4 regions of the Rhizobium binae genome follow, and region 1 is predicted to be linked to each of the others. Evidence: riboswitches for the same ligand, from Rfam matches in the RefSeq annotation. Region 1 holds a riboswitch; each other region holds the start of a gene.
What was found. Region 1 has a riboswitch for thiamine pyrophosphate ahead of thiM (hydroxyethylthiazole kinase). Riboswitches for the same ligand answer to the same signal wherever they lie in the genome.
Positions count from the first base shown of each region.

Region 2: linked by a shared signal. The riboswitch ahead of thiC (phosphomethylpyrimidine synthase ThiC) and the one ahead of thiM (hydroxyethylthiazole kinase) in region 1 are both predicted to bind thiamine pyrophosphate.
Region 3: linked by a shared signal. The riboswitch ahead of thiC (phosphomethylpyrimidine synthase ThiC) and the one ahead of thiM (hydroxyethylthiazole kinase) in region 1 are both predicted to bind thiamine pyrophosphate.
Region 4: linked by a shared signal. The riboswitch ahead of J2J99_RS20485 (hypothetical protein) and the one ahead of thiM (hydroxyethylthiazole kinase) in region 1 are both predicted to bind thiamine pyrophosphate.

Region 1 covers NZ_CP071607.1:275,133-277,329, forward strand. Annotated here, with positions in the region: gene thiE (thiamine phosphate synthase) at 1-209, opposite strand, end outside; gene thiM (hydroxyethylthiazole kinase) at 206-1,009, opposite strand; TPP riboswitch at 1,051-1,147, opposite strand; gene J2J99_RS28195 (invasion associated locus B family protein) at 1,818-2,197, shown strand, end outside.
Region 2 covers NZ_CP071608.1:93,509-95,705, reverse strand. Annotated here, with positions in the region: gene J2J99_RS29655 (hypothetical protein) at 258-968, shown strand; TPP riboswitch at 1,166-1,277, shown strand; gene thiC (phosphomethylpyrimidine synthase ThiC) at 1,371-2,197, shown strand, end outside.
Region 3 covers NZ_CP071611.1:195,926-198,122, forward strand. Annotated here, with positions in the region: gene J2J99_RS33750 (SPFH domain-containing protein) at 1-417, opposite strand, end outside; TPP riboswitch at 1,014-1,145, shown strand; gene thiC (phosphomethylpyrimidine synthase ThiC) at 1,241-2,197, shown strand, end outside.
Region 4 covers NZ_CP071604.1:4,201,749-4,203,945, reverse strand. Annotated here, with positions in the region: gene J2J99_RS20495 (ABC transporter ATP-binding protein) at 1-211, opposite strand, end outside; gene J2J99_RS20490 (ABC transporter permease) at 208-1,014, opposite strand; gene J2J99_RS20485 (hypothetical protein) at 1,026-1,232, opposite strand; TPP riboswitch at 1,223-1,336, opposite strand; gene soxR (redox-sensitive transcriptional activator SoxR) at 1,554-2,024, shown strand; gene J2J99_RS20475 (SDR family NAD(P)-dependent oxidoreductase) at 2,144-2,197, shown strand, end outside.

The DNA.
Region 1 (2,197 bases):
TTGACGATGAGGCGGGTGCCGGTGCCATCGAGCGCCTGCTTCAAGGCGCGGCCGGTCTCGATCATCCCCGGCGTGCCGGCCCGTTTGTCGCGCAGTTGCACCATCGTCGCGCCACCGGCAACGGCAAGCCGGGCGGTCTCGACCATGCCGATCGGGGCGCAGAGATCCGGATCGAGGACGAGATAGAGCGAAAGGTCGAAAGCCTTCATGCGATCGATACCCTGGCTCTCGCATCCAGCGCTTCACCGTCGAGTACGGCCAGCGCATCGAGGAAGCGCCAGGCGAACGAGCCGGGACCGGCCGCCCCGAGTGCGGCATCTTCGCCGGCGACGGCAAAGGTTGCGAGCGCAGCGACCGTCGCCCCGAACAGATCCCCGGGCGCAGTGGCGGCGAAGGCGCCAACGAGGCAGGTGAGCGAGCAGCCGAGCGCGGTGACCTGCGGCATCAGCACCGATCCGCCCTTGATGCGCACCGATCTCGCGCCGTCGGTCACGAAATCGACGGCGCCGGTGACGGCGACGATGGCCTGCTGCCGCTCCGCGAGCCGGCGGGCCGAATCCTCCGCCTGCTCGACCGGATCGCGACTGTCGACGCCCTGGCCGCGGCTCTCCCCGCCGGCAAGCGCGATGATCTCGGAAGCATTGCCGCGAATGATCGTGGGCTTCAGCGCCAGCAGATCGGCAACCGCTTGGCGGCGAAAGGCCGTCGCATAATGCGCCACCGGATCGAGCACCCAGGGTTTGCCGGCTGAGGCCGCTGCCTTCGCCGCCGCCCGCATGCCGTCGAGCCATTGCGTCGACAGCGTGCCGATATTGACGGTCAGTGCGCTCGCGATGCCGGCGAATTCGCCGGCTTCCTCAGCCGCATGCACCATGGCGGGCGAGGCGCCGGAGGCAAGCAGGACATTGGCGGCGATGTTCATGGCGACGTAGTTGGTGATGCAGTGGACGAGCGGCGGCTTTTCGCGCATCGCCTCCAGCATGGCTCCCGAGGTGGTCTTGCTTTGCATATCGCCCCTTTCAGGCGGGGCAGGCGCGGGGCAGCGTGTACGGCGATCCCCGAGCGACTCCCTCCGCCGGCATTATCCGGTTCAGGTTCGAAGGGTGCTTCTCAGCCCGTCTGTCGACGAACGCCCCTGTCTCTCATCGTGCTCTTTTTCGCAGAGAACGGCGCGGATGTCATCTCGAAAATGACAGTCCCGCGACGGCGCGGCGCGTGAAGCCGTTTACGGCGGCCTCGCCTTTGACGGGGCGGAGTTCGTTGCCGATTCGCCTCCATGCCAGGTTTTCCCGAATGGTTTTCGTCGATTCCGGTCCGGGCGGCGCCGGTGGATTGCCGTATCGCCAAACGGTTGTCCTCTCTATTCCGGCAGAGATAATAGTATCAACCGGCGGTGTAATGAATCTCGCGAATACATCTCTGTATTTATGGGCGGCGTTGAGGAGCGATGCAGGCCTTTCGGAACGCTTCTTCTTCAAAATGAGTTCGGCTCATCTTTCCACGAACTTTTCCGGGTTTCCGATTATTCATCCTATCCGTCTATGCTGATGATTTGCAATGAAAACGAGCAGACGACCAGCCTCGCGTAAGTTGCGCGGCGTCTCTTGTCCCTCGCCAGCCGGTTTAGTCAAATTCCGGAATCTGCTGGCGATTCTGTTGGCATAGCAATCTCGGGCAGGCTGGACCTCATCTCCCGAAACGCGAACCAAATACCTAACGCAAACTTTACCGTGCTAACACGTTAGGGTTGACCGAAGTGCGGACTGCAAAGATATGACGATTCAACAGAATAAAAACTTCCTGAAGTTGCATTTTAAATGAAAAAACTTTTGAAAAGCGGCATGAAGCGGGGCATCCGGATGATCGCCCCGGTTCCGATGTTCATTGCTTGTGCCAATCCGTCTTTTGCGCAATCTCCGGCGCCTGCGGCTCAGGAACCGGAACAGGTGCAGGCCAAGCCGGCGCCGCCGGCGATGAAATCGCAGAAATTCGACGACTGGTATTATCGCTGCACCGGCTCTGACGGTGCCGAGGCGTGCGAAGTCGCACAGGTCGCGCAAGTCGCCAAGGACGGCAAGCCGGTCAATGTCCTGACGCTGGCGATATCGGCGCCGCCGGCCGGACCGGCCGACAAGGGCAAGCCGCGGCTGGTGCTGACCGCCCTCCTGCCGCTCAACGTCTTCCTGCCCTCGGGCCT
Region 2 (2,197 bases), on a different replicon from region 1:
CGACCTTGATGCGACGCAAGCAAAGGACGGCTCGGGCACACAGGCTTCAACAGGTGTGAACCAGCACGGCAGGAACATCGGAAGATGGTAAGAAAGTCTATCGGGAACCCGACCGTTAAACGGTACCCGCAAGGCGCAGTTCAAATCTTGCTGCTGGCATCAAATACGCTGACAACGCGCGCTCGCCTGCCAAAATCAAGGAAATTTGACGCGCAGGGTTCGCCCATCAAATTCACCGCAGAAAGGATTCGTTCTCCGTGTCATTTTGTTCTTCGAAACGCATTCGCATCGCCGCACTTGCAGCGACTGCCATCGTGCTGGGCACCCAGATCGCAATTGCGCAAGAACCGTCTATAGGGTCTCAGTGGCTGAACTCGCCAACATCTCGAGTGGAAGCGCTTGCGGTCCTTCAGACCTTGAATGCCAATCTCCTGAGTAACGCCAGTGCTACGTTGACCCTTGATCGCTGGTGCGCCGCGCACAAGCTCGCACCGGAAGGTTCTAAGATTGTAGCTCAGCGTGTGGGCGGGCAAGACAAGCCGGCCGATGAGCACATCCGTGAACTTCTGACCGTCGGACCCGGTGAGCTGATCGCTTATCGCCGCGTCCGCCTGGTCTGCGGCGACCGCGTCTTGTCGGAAGCCGACAACTGGTATGTACCCGCAAAATTAACTGCAGAGATGAATCAGGCTTTGAAGACCAGCGATATCGCGTTTGGCAGAGCCGTTCAGGCTCTTAATTTCACTCGCACAAACCTGTCTGCCAAGTTGCTCTGGTCCCCTCTATCCGAAGGCTGGGACATGGACGGCTTAACAGCGCATGAAACAAGTTCCCTCAGCCTGCCGCCGTTCCTGCTCGAACATCGTGCCGTACTGAAACTTCGAGACGGCACGCCGTTTAGCGCCTTGGTCGAAAGCTACACGGACAAAGTACTAGACTTTCCAGTTCCGCGCCTGCTTTCTCAATAGCGCTTCGGTAGCTCAGCATACTTGCTGAATTGCGCGGGATAAAAATCGACAGCCACTGCATGCGACAAAAGCGCCTGCCTTGCGGAAGCGTGCCGTCGGGCGACTGACTTGTCGATTCGTTGATCGCGGCGACGCACGATCCTGAGCCATCGCAGATGGTCACTTGACAGTCCTCTCGGCAAGCCTCTACCCTTTTTGGCATTCACCAGGGGGGTCCCGGCAAGGGGCTGAGATACTGCTATCGCGCGCAGTGACCCGTTGAACCTGATCCAGTTCATACTGGCGTAGGGACGGTGCAAGCGCTCGAGAGGTTTCGGATTCACGCGTGGAATCCGTGCCGGCGTCTTTCCATCATTCCGGCTGAGGACTGGGTCTCCAAACTCAAACTTGGAGCCTCAAACCGTGAACATCGCCGCAAAGAATATCACCCCAACCGTCACCACCGGCCCCTTGCCGACATCCAGGAAGATCTACAGTCGGGGGGACATCCATCCCGACATTTGCGTGCCGATGCGCGAAATCAGCCTTCATCCGACATCGGGCGAGCCGCCCGTTGTCGTCTACGACTCGTCCGGCCCCTATACGATCGAGGGCACCGAGATCCGTGTCGAACAGGGGCTGCCCTCACTGCGACGTGACTGGGTTCTCGCCCGCGGCGACGTCGAGGCCTATAAGGGCCGCCATGTCCGTCCCGAAGACAACGGCTTTGCCAGCGGCGAAAGGCTGACGCCCGAATTCCCCGCGCTACGCCAGCCGCTGCGCGCAAAGGATGGCAGTGCAGTCACCCAGCTCTCTTATGCGCGCGCCGGCATCGTCACGCCCGAGATGGAATTCATAGCCATCCGCGAAAACCTCGGCCGCAAGGCGCAGGAGGAGGCAATGGTTCGAGACGGCGAGAGCTTCGGCGCTCATATTCCGGACCATGTGACGGCGGAATTCGTCCGGCAGGAAGTGGCGGCGGGACGAGCGATCATCCCCGCCAACATCAATCATCCCGAAGCCGAGCCGATGATCATCGGCCGCAATTTCCTGGTGAAGATCAACGCCAATATCGGCAATTCGGCCATCACGTCGTCGATGGCCGAAGAGGTCGAGAAGATGCTCTGGGCGGCGCGCTGGGGTGCCGACACCGTCATGGACCTTTCCACCGGCCGCAACATTCACAACATCCGCGAATGGATCATCCGCAATTCGCCGCTACCAATCGGTACCGTGCCGCTCTACCAGGC
Region 3 (2,197 bases), on a different replicon from region 1:
ACCCTTCTGGCCGCCCTTTGTCAGAAAGCCGCGCACATCCTGAAAATCATCGGCGTCGACGTTCGAGGCAAGCGTCTGAGTCGGCGGCAACGGCTCGCCATCGCGGGCGAAGACATAGCCGATCTGGCCCTGCGGAATGGTCACGAGATTGGCGCGATGCATCGCATACTGGAACGGCATGAAGAAATGCAGGCCGCCGCGCACGACTTCCGGCTGGAAGCCGGCCTCGCCGTAGAGCGCAATGAAGCCATTGTCGACGGAGCCGCGAAAACTCCACAGCTTTTCGAGAATGCCGAGCCTGTCGTTGGGGATATAGCGGATCACGCCGCTCAACCGGAACAGGGTTGCCAGCACGATGAGCGTAACGGCGATTCCGATCGCCTTCCATCCCATCGGGCTTAGATATAGGGTTTCCATCTTTTCTCTCGCATGGGCGCACGGGTTCGTCCACCCGATAGCCGCCCGGTTGGTGTTGGTTGATAAGACGGGGAGATTGCACGCCCATGCGCTCGACGCACGACAGCGTTGCCCGTCCTCCAGACGGGCAGAGGCGGCTGTCGCACGTGCATTGCTGCATGATTTTCCTCAATCGAAGGCGATTAAGGAACCATGCGACAAGGACGTCGAACGCCTGGGCTGCTCATTGTCTGGAAAGATGACCGCGCGTCCCGAGTCCCCACCGAAGGACGGCGTGTCGTGAGTGGTCTCACATTGGAGTTGCCTTGATAGACATGACGCCGGAGAAATTAGCGACAAGCCCGATCGGTTTAAAGACGTTTAAAGCGAAAATCGGATAAGTACTTCCAGTGATTTTACTATTTCGACTATTCAATCTTGCTGAAATAACCTCGCGCATTTGCTGTTTTTGTAGCTCGCGTCGAACCATCGATCCGCGCCTATCTGGGCCGCAGGTTTCTCAAACCGGTTGACAACACCCCTCTGGCGACATCCGCAGCTCCCTTGGAACGCAAAAGGGCTTCTTGACACAAGGGCCGCTGCGGTCTTTGATGGCGACCATTCACCAGGGGTGTCCCGGCAAGGGGCTGAGATTCTGCTAGACGATAGGGCTTTGCCGATTGTGGCGCAGTGACCCGTTGAACCTGATCCAGTTCATACTGGCGTAGGGACGGTGCGGACGCTGCGGCTGTTGAGCGGATTTTCGCTTTGTCGCGCAAGGCGTCTTTCCATCATTCCAACACTGGAACTGGGTCTCCAAACGTCAAACCTTGGAGCCTCATCCATGAATATTGTTGCACCCCAGCTTACTCCCGTCGTCACCACCGGCTCGCTTCCGGCCTCGACCAAAATCGTCAAACCCGGAACGCTCTATCCGGATCTGCGCGTGCCGATGCGCGAAATCAGCCTTCACCCGACCTCCGGTGAGCCGCCGGTTACGGTCTATGATTCTTCCGGCCCCTATACCGATCCGGCCCATGTGGTTTCCATCGACGCCGGTCTGCCGCGTTTGCGCGAGGCCTGGGTCAGGGGGCGTGGCGACGTCGAAGCTTATGAAGGCCGGGTGGTGAAGCCTGAAGACAATGGATTTGCCACGGGCGAGCGGCTGACGCCGGAATTTCCCATTCGCAACACACCGCTAAAGGCAAAGGCCGGACGCGCCGTCACCCAGCTCGCCTATGCGCGTGCCGACATCATCACCCCGGAAATGGAGTTTGTCGCAATCCGCGAAAATCTCGGCCGGCAGGCCGCGAAGGAGGCGCTCGCCCGCGACGGCGAGAGCTTCGGCGCGCATGTTCCCGATTTCGTGACGCCCGAATTCGTGCGGCGGGAAGTCGCCGAGGGCAGGGCGATCATCCCGGCCAATATCAACCACCCGGAATCCGAACCGATGATCATTGGCCGGAATTTCCTGGTGAAGATCAACGCCAATATCGGCAATTCGGCCGTCACCTCGTCGATGGCGGAAGAGGTGGAGAAGATGGTCTGGGCGATCCGCTGGGGCGCCGACACGGTCATGGACCTCTCCACCGGTCGCAACATTCACAACATCCGGGAATGGATCATTCGCAATTCGCCGGTTCCGATCGGCACGGTGCCACTCTACCAGGCGCTGGAGAAGGTCAACGGCATTGCCGAAGACCTGACCTGGGAAGTCTATCGCGATACGCTGATCGAACAGGCCGAGCAGGGCGTCGATTATTTCACCATCCATGCGGGCGTGCGGCTGGCCCATATCCCG
Region 4 (2,197 bases), on a different replicon from region 1:
GTTCCAGCGGGGCGCCCTTGAACAGCAAGGCGCCGGAATCGGGTCGCAGCGCCTGGGTCAGCAATCGCAGCACCGTCGATTTTCCAGAGCCGGAGGGGCCGACGATCGAGACGAACTCGCCGCTTGCGACAGCGAGCGAAATATCGCCGAGCACCTGCATGCCGTCGAAGGATTTCGAAATCTTGCGCAGTTCGACCAGTTGATCGGTCATCGGCGGCGCTCCCCGGACGGTTGCCAGGGCATGACGAGGCGCTCGATCATCAGCGTCATCCCGAAGAGGCAGAGTGTCAGAACGGCGCTGACGACGACGGCGGCGAGGACGAGATCCGGCCGGAAATTGTTCTTGGCGTTGAGAATATAGATGCCGAGGCCGCGCGCAGCTCCCGCATATTCGGCAAAGATCGCGCCGACGACGGCATAGGTGATGGAGATCCTGAGGCCGGCGAAGAAATAGGGCAGCGAGGAGGGAAGCCGGGCCAGGCGGAAAATGCGCCAGCGGCTTGCCTTCATCGAGTTCAAGAGTTCAGTGATGTCGCGGTCGGTCGCCTCATAGCCCTGCAGCAGGGCGACGAGCAGCGGGAAGAAGGTGACGAGCGCGACCAGCAAGATCTTCGGCAACAGGCCGAAACCGAACCAGAGAACGACGAGGGGCGCGATCGCCACCAGCGGCAGCGTTTGGCTGGCAATGAAGATCGGCAGCAATGCCCGGCGCATGAAGGGCATGAAATCCATAAGGATCGACGAGACGAAAGCGAAGGCGAGCGACAGGGCGAAGCCGCCGAGTGTGGCGCCGAGCGTCGGCCAGGTGTTTGATATCAGCGCTTCGCGGTTCAGCCAGCCCTGGGTAAGGATGCGCAAAGGCGCCGGCAGGATGGACGATTTGATGCCGGAAAGATCGACATAAAGTTCCCATGCGGCCAGAAAGGCAAAACCGGCGAGCAGGGCGGGGCTCGCCCGGTAGAGGGAGGCACTGAGCGCGGCAAGACGCGAATCGAATGGTGGTGGCGATGTCATCAGCGTCGATTTCAGGCTTTCGTCCGGCGGCATGATTGCTCAAATCGGAATTGTGCAAGGATAAAATCATCCAAGCAATTCAACGTGCCGCAGCGTCCTTTTCGCAGTTGAAGAGTCGCGCGCCGCTGCAGATGGGCAAAGCTGTCGAAGACATCGAGAATGGTGCCGGCGAACCGGCTGGACATCGGAAAAGGTGACACTTGTGCGCCGGAAAACATCTGAACCTCGCTCCGCTGGCATTACCCAGATCAGCTTTGAAGGGTCCGGAGGCTTGCGCTTCGCATCTCAGCCCCGGCGACACGGAGCTCCCCTGTTATTCAACGAAAACTATCATCGGGGTTTTCTTACCGCAACCGCAAAATCGCGCACCCGTCCGCCCGGTCGGAATGAAATCGCAGCCGCGAAAAAACACCCGGACGGAGTCCTGTCCGGGTGTTTTCCGAGGTTCCGTACCTGCCGGGAACGGAACCCGAGCTTGGGCTTTACGACCGGCGGAGCAGGCGTTATAAAACCTCAACTAATATTGAGGTCAAGAGGCGATGGATAGGATTTCTACAACGCCGCTCGGCAGGCTTCTGACGGTTGGCGAAGTGGCGGAACGCAGTGGTCTTGCCGTCTCGGCACTGCATTTCTATGAGGCCAAGGGGCTGATCGCCAGCGTCCGCACCCGCGGCAACCAGCGGCGCTACGGGCGTGACGTGCTTCGCCGGCTCGGCATCATCAAGGTGGCGCAACGTGTCGGCATACCGCTATCGGAAATCCAGACGGCGTTCGCCGCTCTGCCGCAGGGGCGCACGCCGACGGCTGCCGACTGGCAGACGCTGTCAGCGCGCTGGAAGGGCGAACTCGACGAGCGAATCAGACGGCTCAGCCTGCTGCGCGACCGTCTGACCGGCTGCATCGGCTGCGGCTGCCTGTCGATCGAGAGCTGTCCGTTGCGCAATCCCTGCGATCGGCTCGGTGAGGAAGGGCCGGGCGCGCGGCTTCTGGAGACCGAGAACGAAAGCTGAGCTTCCTGCAGCCGGTCACCGGCGGAAAGATCGGTGCGTGCCTTTCTTTCGGCCGGCGCGCTCATATGTTAAGGGCGAAGGGCGCAACCGGCGGCATTGTCCGCGAGGAGGACGGCTTCGTGTTTCATCCGAGACTATTCGAAAATCGCAATGTCGTCGTCACCGGCGCCGGG